Regions from separate parts of the Lentibacillus daqui genome, predicted to be linked through region 1. Evidence: a T-box and tRNA genes for the amino acid it is inferred to sense, from the RefSeq annotation. Region 1 holds a T-box; the other holds one or more tRNA genes.

The links. A T-box is a leader RNA that pairs with one kind of tRNA and senses whether it is charged. The one in region 1 lies ahead of tyrS (tyrosine--tRNA ligase), so its partner is inferred to be a tRNA-Tyr.
Region 2: it encodes a tRNA-Tyr, which carries the amino acid that the T-box ahead of tyrS (tyrosine--tRNA ligase) is inferred to sense. The anticodon was not compared.

Annotation. Positions count from the first base shown of each region.
Region 1 is NZ_CP114176.1:1,408,164-1,416,222, forward strand. Features, by position in the region: gene O2S85_RS07095 (acetoin utilization protein AcuC) at 1-422, opposite strand, end outside; gene O2S85_RS07100 (acetoin utilization AcuB family protein) at 419-1,069, opposite strand; gene O2S85_RS07105 (GNAT family N-acetyltransferase) at 1,069-1,722, opposite strand; gene O2S85_RS07110 (transglycosylase domain-containing protein) at 1,898-4,363, opposite strand; T-box leader at 4,566-4,788, shown strand; gene tyrS (tyrosine--tRNA ligase) at 4,857-6,128, shown strand; gene O2S85_RS07120 (hypothetical protein) at 6,280-6,522, shown strand; gene rpsD (30S ribosomal protein S4) at 6,748-7,350, opposite strand; gene O2S85_RS07130 (free L-methionine (R)-S-oxide reductase MsrC) at 7,712-8,059, opposite strand, start outside.
Region 2 is NZ_CP114176.1:2,907,549-2,915,607, reverse strand. Features, by position in the region: rRNA gene O2S85_RS14735 (16S ribosomal RNA) at 133-1,698, shown strand; rRNA gene O2S85_RS14730 (23S ribosomal RNA) at 1,851-4,770, shown strand; rRNA gene rrf (5S ribosomal RNA) at 4,931-5,046, shown strand; tRNA gene O2S85_RS14720 (tRNA-Asn) at 5,060-5,134, shown strand; tRNA gene O2S85_RS14715 (tRNA-Ser) at 5,136-5,227, shown strand; tRNA gene O2S85_RS14710 (tRNA-Glu) at 5,241-5,315, shown strand; tRNA gene O2S85_RS14705 (tRNA-Val) at 5,322-5,397, shown strand; tRNA gene O2S85_RS14700 (tRNA-Met) at 5,410-5,486, shown strand; tRNA gene O2S85_RS14695 (tRNA-Asp) at 5,493-5,569, shown strand; tRNA gene O2S85_RS14690 (tRNA-Phe) at 5,608-5,683, shown strand; tRNA gene O2S85_RS14685 (tRNA-Tyr) at 5,711-5,795, shown strand; tRNA gene O2S85_RS14680 (tRNA-Trp) at 5,815-5,888, shown strand; tRNA gene O2S85_RS14675 (tRNA-His) at 5,902-5,977, shown strand; tRNA gene O2S85_RS14670 (tRNA-Gln) at 5,997-6,071, shown strand; tRNA gene O2S85_RS14665 (tRNA-Gly) at 6,076-6,150, shown strand; tRNA gene O2S85_RS14660 (tRNA-Cys) at 6,165-6,238, shown strand; tRNA gene O2S85_RS14655 (tRNA-Leu) at 6,248-6,329, shown strand; gene O2S85_RS14650 (class I SAM-dependent methyltransferase) at 7,142-7,939, shown strand; gene O2S85_RS14645 (hypothetical protein) at 7,985-8,059, opposite strand, start outside.

The DNA of each region.
Region 1 (8,059 bases):
GATGCCTTTCGTTTTAAACCGTGGTGCAGTCCGCCACCTAAATTAAGGGAGTGGGTTGATTTCCCTTCCAGTACCGCATCCACAGCATTTAAAGATCCGCCGACAAGCATGCTGGAGGCCTCATGCATATTGGTGAACACGGGTGTATCCTCGGTTCCAAGACCAAATTCCAATCCTTTTTCTTCAGGTAATTTACCTGTACTTGCTTGTTTCACCGCCTGAATATATGCTTTATCATGAAATAATTCTAGTTCCGCGTCTGTTGCCTGTCTTGGTTCAATCATATCGGAGGGTTGAAGTGTATTAACGGCTTCCAATAATTCTTTTGCCAATACTACCCGCAGTTGATTAAAAGGATGATCCGAGTGAAAATGATAATTTAAATAGCTATCTGAAAACACAAAAGAAGCGTTGCAAGTCATCGCGTTGGCCCTGCCATATGGTTTGGCCATAACAGCTCATAACCCGCTTTTCGTAAATCCTCAATGACCGGAACCGGGTTCATTGTTTGGATGCGAAAGACAAGTATTTTATAATTCGGATCATCATGATATGGGTATACAAGTACAGATGTAATATTGGTTTTATGTTTGCCAAATATTGCTGTAACTTCGGGTAAGATACCAGGGCGGTGTGGAACCTTTAGTTCAATATGGGAACTTTGTACATTTGTCCCGGTTAGTTGAATTAACGTATGAAGCATATCCTTTTCAGTTACTATTCCGATAAGTTCATTATTGCTTACCACAGGAAGACAGGCAAATTCTTTCTCATAAAAGATACTGGCTATTTCTTCAACAAAATCAAGCGGATGAATGGTAATTACCGGCTGACTCATAATAGATTGCAATTCATGTTGTAATTCCGATTGGACTGCGGATTTACTAAAAACAGATGGACTCGCATCCCGAATATCCCGATCCGATACGATTCCAATGACATGGTTTTTTTCGTTGGTGATCGGAATATGGCGTATATGGTATTGTTGTAATAGCTGTAAAGCTTCGGCAATAGTTGCATCTGGTGGCAGTGTTTGTATATTTTTCGTCATAATACTTTCGACAAGCATTAAAATCCTCCTCTCATTGTACGGTGTTGATGGCGTTGTAAAAAACGTAATGTATCAAATCGGGCAATTGATTCCTCTGGTACATATTTACCAATCCGAACCATTAAACAGTTGGCCGGGTGCGAGATAATCTCAGGATCATCTGTTGGTGCAGGGGAAAGTCCACCGGCTGCCATCATTTTTTCCATAATGTTGCGATATCCCCAGACACTTAGTTTCGTGCCATCCAAATCCCAATGCCAATAATACTCGGTTGAGATAATAATATAATTTTCCATATAATCGTCCATCATGGAAACCTCCAGTAAACTGGAAGCGATTTTTGCTCCACGATATTTTGGGATAACCTCAATTGCCCCCAGCTCAATGAGGTCATCCATATTAAATGTTGACCACCGTTCCAATGGATCAGGATGCAGATAAGTGACATAACCAATAATTGTATCTTCCGTCCTGGCAATGATCAGTCTGCCCTCCAGAAAATCGGCAATCTCCAATATAGCTGCAAATTGTTTATCGGCAGGACGAAATGCGGTTAAATCATTATGAAATTGGTATTTCTTCAATTCTGTTGATGGAAGCGGTCCTTCAATTGTAATCATCCCGTGCGGTGTATCCTTTGTTATGGCATGATATACCTTTGTATGATTCATTTACTCACCACCTTTTTATTGTTTTAAAGAATGCTATAGTTCCAGTATACAGGATTGTTTTATGAATTTTTAGCAAAGTGATCAATGTTTTGACAGATTTGCCGATGCATTTGTCAAAATTGTTACAATGGGGTAGTACAAAAAAAGAATGGGAGGAATGTCCACCCACTCTTTTTTAATCATCATTGTTCTTTTCTTTATTACCGTTTTTACTGCTCGTACCGTGGGTACCAATTTTCTCCCATTTTTCCCGATTTGTCCTTGGATACAAAATAGATAAATCGTTATACACGTCATAACCGTTTCGCTTTAAAAATTCCGGATTAAAGGCAATTCCTCCGCGACTACTGATTAAACTATCATCTGTTTGGCTGGGTACATATTTAGCGTTGTAGATATCCGAATTAACCAGACCGGCTTTTTCGCATGCATCCGATGGCAACATACCGGATGGTTCACAATAACTTTTGGATACAATGTTATTTGGCTTTTTAAAATGGTTTTGTGGTGTAACTAAATCTGGATTAATCTCCGCTGCTTTATTGACAAGCTTTGCCCACAACTTGACATTACGATCACTGTAGCCAAGGGAACAGCCACTGCACTTCAGGCTCTTTGGATGATCATAACCCATCCATGTTCCAAATGTTACATTCGGATTTGTCGCAACAAACCAGGTATCCTCCCAGTTTTGCGATGTACCTGTTTTACCTGCCCAATCTACACCGGGGTTTGCTAATTGGGAATTTAAGTAGGTTGCTGTACCATTTTTAATGACCCCACGCATGAGATCAAGTGTCAGATAGTTTGTTTGCGGTGAAAATACTTTTGTTGGCTTGCTTTTTTTATGTTTATAAATGACATCCCCATCCTTGGTAGTAATGCTATCAATCATATAGGCATCGACAAACTTGCCGTTATTGCCAAATGTTGTATAAGCATTGATATTTTCCTCGATACTAATCCCATCTGTTGGCTGGCCAAGTGCCAATGATTCATATTCGTGATCCCCATCTGTCAAGGTGGTGATTCCCATTTTTTCCAAATATTCACTGGCAGGATCGTCACCAATAATTTTTTGGTAAATTTTCACTGCTGGTATATTATGAGATTGTGCCAATGCTTGACGTGCCGATACGATTCCGTGGTAACCACCTGCATAGTTATTCGGACTGTAACTACCGGACATTTTATAATCCAAAATTGGCGTACCAGGCTGGATAACTCCTTTTTCCATTGCCGGGCCATATACAAGTAATGGTTTCATGGTACTTCCATTTGGCCTTTTAGCTGCTTTGGTTATGTGATTGACTTGGCTATTATCGTAGTCCCGGCCGCCAACGAAACTAATGATTCGGCCAGTTTTATTTTCGATTAACATTCCGCCTACCTGTACTGGTTCCATGATTTGAACTTCTTCGCCATTTTCATCTGTGACGGTTTCCGGTTTGTCCGGTCCATAGGTATCATATTCCTTAACGATTTTTTGGAAGGCATCGTACGTTTTTTTATCAATCGTCGAATGGACTTCATATCCTTTTTGTCGTAAATCGCGGTCAGCCAAAATCATATATTCTTTACGCAGCTTTTTGTCCTTTTGCAGATCCTTGTTTGTGTAACCATCTGACTTGGCTAATTTTTTGGCAATGATTTTTTTTGCTCGTGTCTCAATTTCTACAGTTAAATAAGGATACTTTTCCAGCGATGATTTTTTTGCCTTGGTAAAGTCAGCTGTGATGTCATAATCGATCGCTTTTTCATATTCCTTCTTGGAAATATATTTTTCTTCATACATCCGTTTTAACACTGATTTCATCCGTTTGATTCCAGGCTGTAAGTGTTCCTTCTTTTTTTTCTTCCCATTCGTTAAAAATGGTGTGTAGTAGGAAGGACTTTGTGGCAGCCCGGCTAAATAAGCAGATTGCGGTAAGTTCAGATCTTTGGCATCGATGCCGAAAACCCCCTGTGCAGCCGTTTGAATTCCTGCAATCGTTTGACCGGATGCATCCCTGCCATAGGGAATGATATTTAAATAGGCTTCAAGAATTTGGTCTTTAGTAAAGAAACGCTCCAGGCGCAATGATAATAATATTTCTTTTGCTTTTCGTTCAAATGATACTTCGTTTGTTAATATTTGGTTCTTAATTAGTTGCTGGGTTAACGTGCTGCCACCCGTCTTCACATCGGAATTGGTTGCCTCTTGAACAAGTGCCCGGACTATCGCTTTTGGAACAACCCCTTTATGCTGTTTAAAATTCTCGTCTTCTGTCGCGATAACAGCATTTATTAGTGCATCGGAGACATCTTTTAAATCTACCTCATCCCTATGTATATCTGATTGGATCTCGCCAATATATTTGTTATCGGCAAAGTAAAGTCTGGATGTTTCCTCATAGTTGTTAATATCTTTTTCCATACTTGCATGGCTGCGAATTGGTTCATCTTTCACGAGCGAGGCAAAATATCCTGCGCCAATCCCGAAAGCAAAGAAACCGCCTATTATCCCAACAATAATAAAAAACAAGATAACATTCCAAACAACATCATATGTAACGCGGGAGGATCGTTGGAGCTTTCCCGTCCTCCAATACTCTTTGAATTTTTGATTGTATTTTTGAAGCAATTGTTTGAATTGGTTCACAATATGACCTCCTAAATTTCATTATAGCATAGGTGTATTTTAAGTAGAATAAAGAATAATAGATTTTTCGTAAACACTTATGTTTTTGTGGTAAAATATGAAGTACAAGGGTAACACGAAATATTACAGGATTAAACCAACATGAAAGATCAAATAGTTGCAATTTACCTGCTGATATGATAAAAGTAAATAATAATATATGTATAAAGCTAGGAAAGATCGCAGTAGTGAGGCAAATCCCTGTTTAAGCGAGCCAGTGGTGGTGGGAACTGGTATATATTTGCCAAACGAATTACAATCTGGAGCTTTTTTCCGGTGGATCCTGGTATCCACCTGGAAAACGGTGTATCCATCGTTAACAACCCCAAAGTGGTGCATTTTGTGCAACAAGGGTGGTACCGCGAGTCAAGAGTCTCGTCCCTTATTTTCTAAGGGATGGGATTTTTTTATTTATTCAAAGATCAATATGCACAAAGGAGAATCGATAAATACGATGAATATTTTGGATGATTTACAAAATCGAGGACTCATTCAACAAACAACCGATTTTGAAGGGTTGCAAGACTATTTACAAAACAATCAAGTAACATTATATGCTGGCTTTGACCCAACGGCAGACAGTCTGCACATTGGTCATTTGGTTCCCATCCTGATGTTGAAACGATTTCAGGAAGCAGGGCACAGACCCATAGCTTTAATCGGTGGTGGAACCGGGATGATTGGTGATCCAAGTGGTCGTTCAACTGAGCGCTCATTAAATGAGGCCGCGGTTGTCAAAGGATTTAGCGACCGTATTAAACAGCAATTGGCTCATATCCTTGAGTTTGATCATGGTGATAATGCAGCAGTTGCCCGAAACAATCATGATTGGCTGGCGAGTATGACAGTGATTGATTTCTTACGTGATGCCGGGAAACATTTTGGCATTAATTATATGCTTGCCAAAGAATCGGTTTCAGCGCGAATTGAACAAGGAATATCGTATACAGAATTCAGTTACATGATTTTACAATCGTTGGATTTTCTTAAATTATACGAGCAAGAGGATTGTCGCCTGCAAATTGGTGGCAGTGATCAATGGGGTAATATTACAGCGGGAATGGAATTAATCCGCCGGACAAATGGACAAGCAGATGAGGAGATAAACGTTTTTGGGTTGACAGTACCGCTTATTACGAAAGCGGATGGTACCAAGTTTGGAAAAACGGCGGGTGGAGCGATATGGCTTGATCCGGAAAAAACAACCCCATATGAATTTTATCAGTTCTGGATTAATACCGATGATCGTGATGTCATCAAGTTTTTACAATACTTTACCTTTTTGCAGCAAGATGAGATTGAGCAATTGCAACAGGAGGTTCAGCACCATCCGGAAAATCGTGTAGCACAAAAACGACTGGCTGAAGAAGTCACGAGGATGGTACACAGCCAGGAAGCTCTGGAACAGGCGCAAAAAATCTCAGCATCCTTATTCAGTGGGGATTTAAAACAACTGTCTGCAAAGGATATTGAACAAGGATTCAAAGATGTACCAACATATGATATGGAGAAAGAGGACATCGGGTTAATTGACTTGTTGGTAAATGCATCTATTTCTTCGTCTAAACGGCAGGCAAGGGAAGACATCAAGAATGGTGCGATCTATATTAATGGCGAGCGAAACCAGGATATGCAATACACACTTACTGCGGACGATCGGATTGAGGATACGTTTACGATCATTCGAAGAGGGAAGAAAAAGTACTTTTTGGTTCAGTATCAGTAAAATGGACCTTTATCATTGAATGTAGTTCAGACGCTTTTGTATCACCATTGCCGGTTATATTGAGGTTGGTCTTAACATGATAACAGATTCTGAACTAACAATTACTTGATGAAAAGGATATTGACTAATTTGTTATTTAGAGGTGGTTTTTATGTTATACAGAGCTTTTAATTTTGGACTTTCCTTGACTATAGCTGGTTTTGTAATGATATTTTTTGCAAGAATGATATCGGATGCTGCTCTTTCAGGTGTGGAAACGGATATAGATGATTTTTTTGGTATTTTTGATAGTAGCACGTATCTTATCCCTTTTTCATTTTTAATTATTGGCTTGCCCTTTGTCATTATCATTCCATTAATTTGGCTTTATAAATGGAGTAATAAACGCACATAGTGCCATGAATTTATCACGCATTAATGGGCTCCCCCAACCTCTATCAGTGAGAGTAACTAAAAACAGGGAGTGGGGGGTTACAAACCGCTAATGCATGATTTAATAAAAGCGGGTATCCATAATGGGGTACCCGCTTGATTCATGAAAACTATATTTTTATATTGAATGATAAAAACCCCCTGGGATGCAATGTGCCCAAGGGGGAAAGCTTCTGAGTCCAAATGCTTAACGAGAGTAGAACTCAACGATTAACGCTTCATTGATTTCTGCTGGAAGCTCGGAACGTTCCGGATAACGGGAATACGTACCTTCCAATTTATCTTCATCAAAGGTTAGATATTCCGGTACAAAGTTATTTACTTCGATGGCTTCTTTTACGATGTCGAGGTTACGTGAACGTTCACGTAAGCCGATAACTTGACCTGGTTTTAGACGGTATGATGGGATATCCACACGTTTACCATCGACTGTAACATGACCATGGTTTACCAGCTGACGTGCCTGACTGCGTGTACGAGCTAAACCAAGGCGGAATACAATGTTGTCCAAGCGGGATTCAAGTAATATCATGAAGTTTTCACCATGGACACCTTTCATTTTACCAGCCTGGTTGAATGTATTTTTAAATTGACGCTCATTCAAGCCGTACAGGAAGCGAAGTTTTTGCTTCTCTTGCTGTTGCAAGCCATATTCGGAAACTTTCTTGCGTTGGTTCGGGCCATGTTGCCCAGGAGCGTAAGGGCGTTTATCCAATTCCTTACCAGTTCCAGTTAATGAAATGCCAAGACGACGGGATTTTTTCCATACAGATCCAGTAAATCGTGCCATTAGACATTTCCTCCTTTATATAAATTTTGCATAAAAATAAAAACCGTGTTCCTCCGCCTGCTCATTTTGTTTTCATGTACCATCGCTCCAGCAGCAGAGAGTTACACGATACACCTTTTAGGGGATATATCCCAAAGGAACAAAATGATAACATACGTGGTTCACATAGGCCGCTTTTATTTTACACAAAGCATAGTATATAAGTTTAATCGGTCAAAGTCAATGATTTTCTATTAATTATTTCCTGATAGGAAGGTATTTAAACAATGTACAGGTGGTTATTTAAAAAAGGGAGGAAATAATCCGAGTATTTTAAAAGTAGAATAACTGCAGCTTTATGGAAAGGCTGCAGTTATTGCTTTTATTTCACACTTAAAAATTCCTCTACTATCCTGGCAAATTTTTCAATATATTGTTCGTCTGTTTCGTCAAAACGGTGGGGGATTGGACTGTCAATATCAAGTACCCCATATGGTGCATCATCAATAATCAAGGGTACAACAATCTCCGACCTGCTGGCACTATCACAAGCGATATGTCCAGGGAATTGATTGACATCGGCAACACGCTGGGTGGTACGTTCTTTTAATGCAGTTCCACAAACACCTTTGCCATATGGAATCCGGATACAGGCAGGCAGTCCTTGAAATGGCCCAAGAACCAGTTCATCTTCCTTCCAAAGATAGAATCCGACCCAATTGACATCAGT
Region 2 (8,059 bases), 1.5 Mb from region 1:
GTATGTAACAGATGTCAGAGGTTGAGGTTAGAAGTTAGATCAATTGATTTGATGGAAAACGCAGACCCTGGAATCAATTTTTGCAGCTAAGAATTTAGATGAAATTAATTGGTGTTAATTTTATCACAAACTTTTTTGGAGAGTTTGATCTTGGCTCAGGACGAACGCTGGCGGCGTGCCTAATACATGCAAGTCGAGCGCGGGAAGCAAGTAGATCCTCATCTGAGGTGACACTTGTGGAACGAGCGGCGGACGGGTGAGTAACACGTGGGCAACCTGCCTGTAAGATCGGGATAACTCGCGGAAACGTGAGCTAATACCGGATAATACTTTTTCCTGCATGGGAGGAAGTTGAAAGATGGCTTTGGCTATCACTTACAGATGGGCCCGCGGCGCATTAGTTAGTTGGTGGGGTAAAGGCTCACCAAGGCGACGATGCGTAGCCGACCTGAGAGGGTGATCGGCCACACTGGGACTGAGACACGGCCCAGACTCCTACGGGAGGCAGCAGTAGGGAATCTTCCGCAATGGACGAAAGTCTGACGGAGCAACGCCGCGTGAGTGATGAAGGTCTTCGGATCGTAAAACTCTGTTGTGAGGGAAGAACAAGTATTGTTCGAACAGGGCAGTACCTTGACGGTACCTCACCAGAAAGCCCCGGCTAACTACGTGCCAGCAGCCGCGGTAATACGTAGGGGGCAAGCGTTGTCCGGAATTATTGGGCGTAAAGCGCGCGCAGGCGGTCTTTTAAGTCTGATGTGAAATCTTGCGGCTTAACCGCAAGCGGTCATTGGAAACTGGAGGACTTGAGTGCAGAAGAGGAGAGTGGAATTCCACGTGTAGCGGTGAAATGCGTAGAGATGTGGAGGAACACCAGTGGCGAAGGCGACTCTCTGGTCTGTAACTGACGCTGAGGCGCGAAAGCGTGGGTAGCGAACAGGATTAGATACCCTGGTAGTCCACGCCGTAAACGATGAGTGCTAGGTGTTAGGGGGTTTCCGCCCCTTAGTGCTGAAGTTAACGCATTAAGCACTCCGCCTGGGGAGTACGGCCGCAAGGCTGAAACTCAAAAGAATTGACGGGGGCCCGCACAAGCGGTGGAGCATGTGGTTTAATTCGAAGCAACGCGAAGAACCTTACCAGGTCTTGACATCCTCTGATGACGGTAGAGATACCGAGTTCCCTTCGGGGACAGAGTGACAGGTGGTGCATGGTTGTCGTCAGCTCGTGTCGTGAGATGTTGGGTTAAGTCCCGCAACGAGCGCAACCCTTAATCTTAGTTGCCAGCATTAAGTTGGGCACTCTAAGGTGACTGCCGGTGACAAACCGGAGGAAGGTGGGGATGACGTCAAATCATCATGCCCCTTATGACCTGGGCTACACACGTGCTACAATGGATGGAACAAAGGGCAGCGAAGCGGCGACGCATTAGCTAATCCCATAAAACCATTCTCAGTTCGGATTGCAGGCTGCAACTCGCCTGCATGAAGCCGGAATCGCTAGTAATCGCGGATCAGCATGCCGCGGTGAATACGTTCCCGGGCCTTGTACACACCGCCCGTCACACCACGAGAGTTGGCAACACCCGAAGTCGGTGAGGTAACCTTTTGGAGCCAGCCGCCGAAGGTGGGGCCAATGATTGGGGTGAAGTCGTAACAAGGTAGCCGTATCGGAAGGTGCGGCTGGATCACCTCCTTTCTAAGGATTATATTACGGAACGGGAAGTTTATTCCTAAGACATACTCGGTTGTTTGGTTCAGTTTTGAGAGAGTAAATCTCTCTATTTGTACCTTGAAAACTAAATAAGAGCAAGACAAACAACGACATCAACTTTTAAAGTTCTTAAATATAGTTAAGTGAAAAAGAGCGCACGGTGGATGCCTTGGCACTAGGAGCCGATGAAGGACGGGACTAACACCGATATGCCTCGGGGAGTCGTAAGTAGACTGATCCGGGGATTTCCGAATGGGGGAACCCGCTGCTCGTAATGGAGCAGTACACCTATCTGAATACATAGGGTAGGTGAGGCAGACCCGGGGAACTGAAACATCTCAGTACCCGGAGGAAGAGAAAGCAAACGCGATTTCCCAAGTAGCGGCGAGCGAAACGGAAACAGCCCAAACCAACAGGCTTGCCTGTTGGGGTTGTAGGACACTCCAATGGAGTTACCAAGAAATTCTTTAGATGAATCGATCTGGAACGATTAGCCATAGCGGGTAAGAGCCCTGTAATCGAAAGAGAATTTCCTCCGGAGTGGATCCTGAGTACGGCGGAACACGTGGAATTCCGTCGGAATCCGGGAGGACCATCTCCCAAGGCTAAATACTCCCTAGTGACCGATAGTGAACCAGTACCGTGAGGGAAAGGTGAAAAGCACCCCGGGAGGGGAGTGAAAGAGAACCTGAAACCGTGTGCTTACAAGTAGTCGAAGCCCGTTAATGGGTGACGGCGTACCTTTTGTAGAATGGACCGGCGAGTTACGATCGTATGCAAGGTTAAGTGGAAGACACGGAGCCGTAGCGAAAGCGAGTCTGAACAGGGCGTTTGTAGTATACGGTCGTAGACCCGAAACCGTGTGATCTACCCATGTCCAGGGTGAAGGTCAGGTAACACTGACTGGAGGCCCGAACCCACGTATGTTGAAAAATGCGGGGATGAGGTGTGGGTAGGGGTGAAATGCCAATCGAACACGGAGATAGCTGGTTCTCTCCGAAATAGCTTTAGGGCTAGCCTCAAGAAAAGGAAGTACTGGAGGTAGAGCACTGATTGGACGAGGGGCCCTCACCGGGTTACCGAATTCAGTCAAACTCCGAATGCCAGCTACTTGATCTTGGGAGTCAGACTATGGGTGATAAGGTTCATAGTCGAAAGGGAAACAGCCCAGACCGCCAGCTAAGGTCCCAAAGTATACGTTAAGTGGAAAAGGATGTGGCGTTGCTTAGACAACCAGGATGTTGGCTTAGAAGCAGCCATCATTTAAAGAGTGCGTAATAGCTCACTGGTCGAGTGACGCTGCGCCGAAAATGTACCGGGGCTAAACGTATCACCGAAGCTGCGGATTGTTCTGAAAGAACAATGGTAGGAGAGCGTTCGAAGTGCTGTGAAGTCAGACCGTGAGGACTGGTGGAGCGCTTTGAAGTGAGAATGCCGGTATGAGTAGCGAAAAAAGAGTGAGAATCTCTTTCACCGAATGCCTAAGGTTTCCTGAGGAAGGCTCGTCCTCTCAGGGTTAGTCGGGACCTAAGCCGAGGCCGACAGGCGTAGGCGATGGACAACAGGCAGATATTCCTGTACCACCTCATGACCGTTTGAGCAATGGGGAGACGCAGAAGGATAGGGAAAGCGCACCGATGGATGAGTGCGCCCAAGCAGTAAGCGAGTTGGATAGGCAAATCCGTCCAGCAATCGCAAGCTGTGATGGGGAGTGAAAATGGTCACGAAGTTCCCGATTTCACACTGCCAAGAAAAACCTCTAGCGAGGTCACAGGTGCCCGTACCGCAAACCGACACAGGTAGGCGAGGAGAGAATCCTAAGGTGATCGGGAGAACTCTCGTTAAGGAACTCGGCAAAATGACCCCGTAACTTCGGGAGAAGGGGTGCTTCTTGCATGAGAAGCCGCAGTGAATAGGCCCAAGCGACTGTTTAGCAAAAACACAGGTCTCTGCGAAGCCGAAAGGCGAAGTATAGGGGCTGACACCTGCCCGGTGCTGGAAGGTTAAGGGGAAACGTTAGCTCACAGGAGCGAAGCGTTGAACCGAAGCCCCAGTAAACGGCGGCCGTAACTATAACGGTCCTAAGGTAGCGAAATTCCTTGTCGGGTAAGTTCCGACCCGCACGAAAGGTGCAACGACTTGGGCACTGTCTCAACGAGAGACCCGGTGAAATTATACGATGCGTGAAGATGCGCATTACCCGCGACAGGACGGAAAGACCCCGTGGAGCTTTACTGTAGCCTGATATTGCATGTTGGTACAGCTTGTACAGGATAGGTGGGAGCCATCGAAACCGGAGCGCCAGCTTCGGTGGAGGCACCCGTGGGATACCACCCTGGTTGTACGGACATTCTAACCCAGAACCGTGATCCGGTTCGGAGACAGTGTCAGGCGGGCAGTTTGACTGGGGCGGTCGCCTCCTAAAAGGTAACGGAGGCGCCCAAAGGTTCCCTCAGAATGGTTGGAAATCATTCGCAGAGTGTAAAGGCACAAGGGAGCTTGACTGCGAGACCTACAAGTCGAGCAGGGACGAAAGTCGGGCTTAGTGATCCGGTGGTTCCGCATGGAAGGGCCATCGCTCAACGGATAAAAGCTACCCCGGGGATAACAGGCTTATCTCCCCCAAGAGTTCACATCGACGGGGAGGTTTGGCACCTCGATGTCGGCTCATCGCATCCTGGGGCTGTAGTCGGTCCCAAGGGTTGGGCTGTTCGCCCATTAAAGCGGTACGCGAGCTGGGTTCAGAACGTCGTGAGACAGTTCGGTCCCTATCCGTCGTGGGCGTTGGAAGTCTGAGAGGAGCTGTCCTTAGTACGAGAGGACCGGGATGGACACACCGCTGGTGTACCAGTTGTTCCGCCAGGAGCATAGCTGGGTAGCTACGTGTGGCAAGGATAAGTGCTGAAAGCATCTAAGCATGAAGCCTCCCTCAAGATAAGACTTCCCATCACTTCGAGTGAGTAAGATCCCTCAGAGACGATGAGGTTGATAGGTCCGAGGTGGAAGCGTGGTGACACGTGGAGCTGACGGATACTAATCGATCGAGGACTTATCTATATTGTTTGATTCGTTGATACTATCTTCTCTTATTTAGTTTTTAAGGTATAAATACCTTTTACATATTTCGATGTTTTTCTCTTGACTATTTATGAAAAACATGTATAATATTGTTTGTCACTTTGTTTTTAGATGTTCACTTGGATGTATTATTCATTTGTCTGGTAGCCATAGCGGAGAGGTCACACCTGTTCCCATGCCGAACACAGCAGTTAAGCTCTCCAGCGCCGATGGTAGTTGGGGCTTTGCCCCTGCAAGAGTAGGACGCCGCCAGGCTTATTGATTCCATTCCACAGTAGCTCAGTGGTAGAGCTATCGGCTGTTAACCGATCGGTCGCAGGTTCGAATCCTGCCTGTGGAGCCATGGAGAGCTGTCCGAGTGGCCGAAGGAGCACGATTGGAAATCGTGTAGGCCGCAACCGCGGCCTCGAGGGTTCGAATCCCTCGCTCTCCGCCACTTTTAACATATTGGCCCGTTGGTCAAGTGGTTAAGACACCGCCCTTTCACGGCGGTAACACGGGTTCGAATCCCGTACGGGTCACCACTTATTGGAGGATTAGCTCAGCTGGGAGAGCACCTGCCTTACAAGCAGGGGGTCGCAGGTTCGAGCCCTGCATCCTCCACCATAAATTTCATATCGCGGGGTGGAGCAGTCTGGTAGCTCGTTGGGCTCATAACCCAAAGGTCGTAGGTTCAAATCCTGCCCCCGCAACCAAATAACGGTCTGGTAGTTCAGCTGGTTAGAATGCCTGCCTGTCACGCAGGAGGTCGCGGGTTCGAGTCCCGTCCAGACCGCCACCTAAATCAAGTGTTAATACACCTAAAAAATACATAAAGGCTCGGTAGCTCAGTCGGTAGAGCAAAGGACTGAAAATCCTTGTGTCGGCGGTTCGATTCCGTCCCGAGCCACCATCTTTATGCTTTTAATTGTGTTCATATGGAGGGGTAGCGAAGTGGCTAAACGCGGCGGACTGTAAATCCGCTCCCTCAGGGTTCGGGAGTTCGAATCTCTCCCCCTCCACCATTTCTTGTTATAAATTAATAGGGGTATAGTTTAATGGTAAAACGAAGGTCTCCAAAACCTTTGATGTGGGTTCGATTCCTACTACCCCTGCCATGTTGATACCATGGCGGTCGTGGCGAAGTGGTTAACGCACCGGATTGTGGCTCCGGCACTCGTGGGTTCGATCCCCACCGATCGCCCCATTCTTATCAATAATTTTGTTGGGCTATAGCCAAGCGGTAAGGCAGCGGGTTTTGATCCCGTCATTCCCAGGTTCGAATCCTGGTAGCCCAGCCATTTTGCGGAAGTAGTTCAGTGGTAGAACACCACCTTGCCAAGGTGGGGGTCGCGGGTTCGAATCCCGTCTTCCGCTCCATTAGTTTTAATATTGGCGGCATAGCCAAGTGGTAAGGCAGAGGTCTGCAAAACCTTTATCACCGGTTCAAATCCGGTTGCCGCCTCCAAACGCACATGCCGGTGTGGCGGAATTGGCAGACGCGCACGACTCAAAATCGTGTTCCGTAAGGAGTGTCGGTTCGATCCCGACCACCGGTATCAATACGCTGCTTGCCAATGCAGCGAAATCAACGTTTCTTACACATCGTAAGAAGCGTTTTTATTTATCTCCAATACGATTCTTAGAAAAAAATCGTGTATGTTCCTGTCATTAAACAAGAAGAAATAAAAAATGGCAAGACGTACAAACGAATTATCAATTTTAATACAACAAAAGGTGTAAAAGATATTGATTTTAAAACTACTTTTTCTTTATTTGTTGATGATTGCCAAAGGGGATTGCCTTGGTAAACCGCCGCGCTTATTAACAGATCTCTCATAAAAGGATAAATCTGTGGTTTTTTATATAAATACTTCTTTGCTGTGGAGCGGGAATTCCGTTAATATAAAATAAAATGATGTTGGCAATAGATTGGGTGATCAAATGAAATTTATCGTATTTGATTTGGAATGGAATCCCGTTTTTCGTAAAGGCAAATTATTAGGTCAAGAAATTACCGAAATTGGTGCAGTTGAAGTGAGTAGTGAGTGAGATTGATGGATTTTTAATTATAGGAAGGAAATTTCACTCTTATATCAGGCCATTCAAACCAATCTCAAAGAAGATAAAAAACTAACAAACATACAAGAAACTGACACATGGTTGTCCCCCGATTTCCCATAGCTATAAAGCGATTACATAAATGGCTGGGAAATCAATCCGTTGTTTTTTGCGCAATGGTGTTAATCTATTTAGTGATGATGCAATGTAATGGATAAACATAGAGTATTTTCGCCTTTAGTAAATCTCAAAATGAGAATTAGAACATTAAAGAACTTCTTTTTTGTTTATGGGAGGAGGGCAGAATTCAATGAAGGATTATGGGAAAGATTTGTTTAAAGGAACATCTTGGTATTATTCGCGTTATAGACCAATTTATCCATCATCGCTTATTAGGTTTTTAATCACTAAATTCTCTTTAAACGGCAAAGGTCATATGCTTGATTTGGGTTGTGGAACTAGTCAATTGGCATTCAGGTTCTCTGATTGGTTTGAAAAAATCGTTGGGATAGATACAGAGCCCGAAATGATTGAGGAATCAAAGCGTCTTAGCAAGGATGTTAGAGTGGAAAATATGGAATGGTTTATTGGCGATATTGATTGTTACAAAAGAAATTTCGATAATACTTTTAGTTTTGTAACAATTGCAAAAGCGTTCCACTGGATGGACAGAGAAAAGGTTCTTGATATTTTATATGATATGATTAGTTTTGGTGGAGGAATAGCAATCATCGATAGTTATACTCCAAATAAAGAGCCCTTACTCTGGCAAAGGAAAGTTGAGGAAGTTGTTAAACAATGGTATGGAAATGAAAGAAGGGCAGGTAACACTACTTACACCCATCCTATAGTTAGTCATCAAGAAATTGTAGCAAATTCAAAATTTGACTTGGAAATTCATGAAATACCCGCTTATGATCATGTTTGGACATTGGATTCGATTATTGGCAATCTTTATTCAACTTCCTATGGTAGTAAACAATTTTTAGGGGCAAACTCCAAATTATTTGAAGAGCATTTAAAAGAAGAATTATTGAAGCTTGATAATTCCGGTATTTTTAAAGAACAAATAGATATTTCAGTTAAAATAGCAATAAAAAATAACTAATTCGACTCTTAGTTATCCTTAGTTATTTTTTAATGCATTATATGATTAAATTTGTAAAAGGATATATATCAAAAAAGGAACAATAACTCCGGAGACAATATCAAGCATGCTTCCACCTTT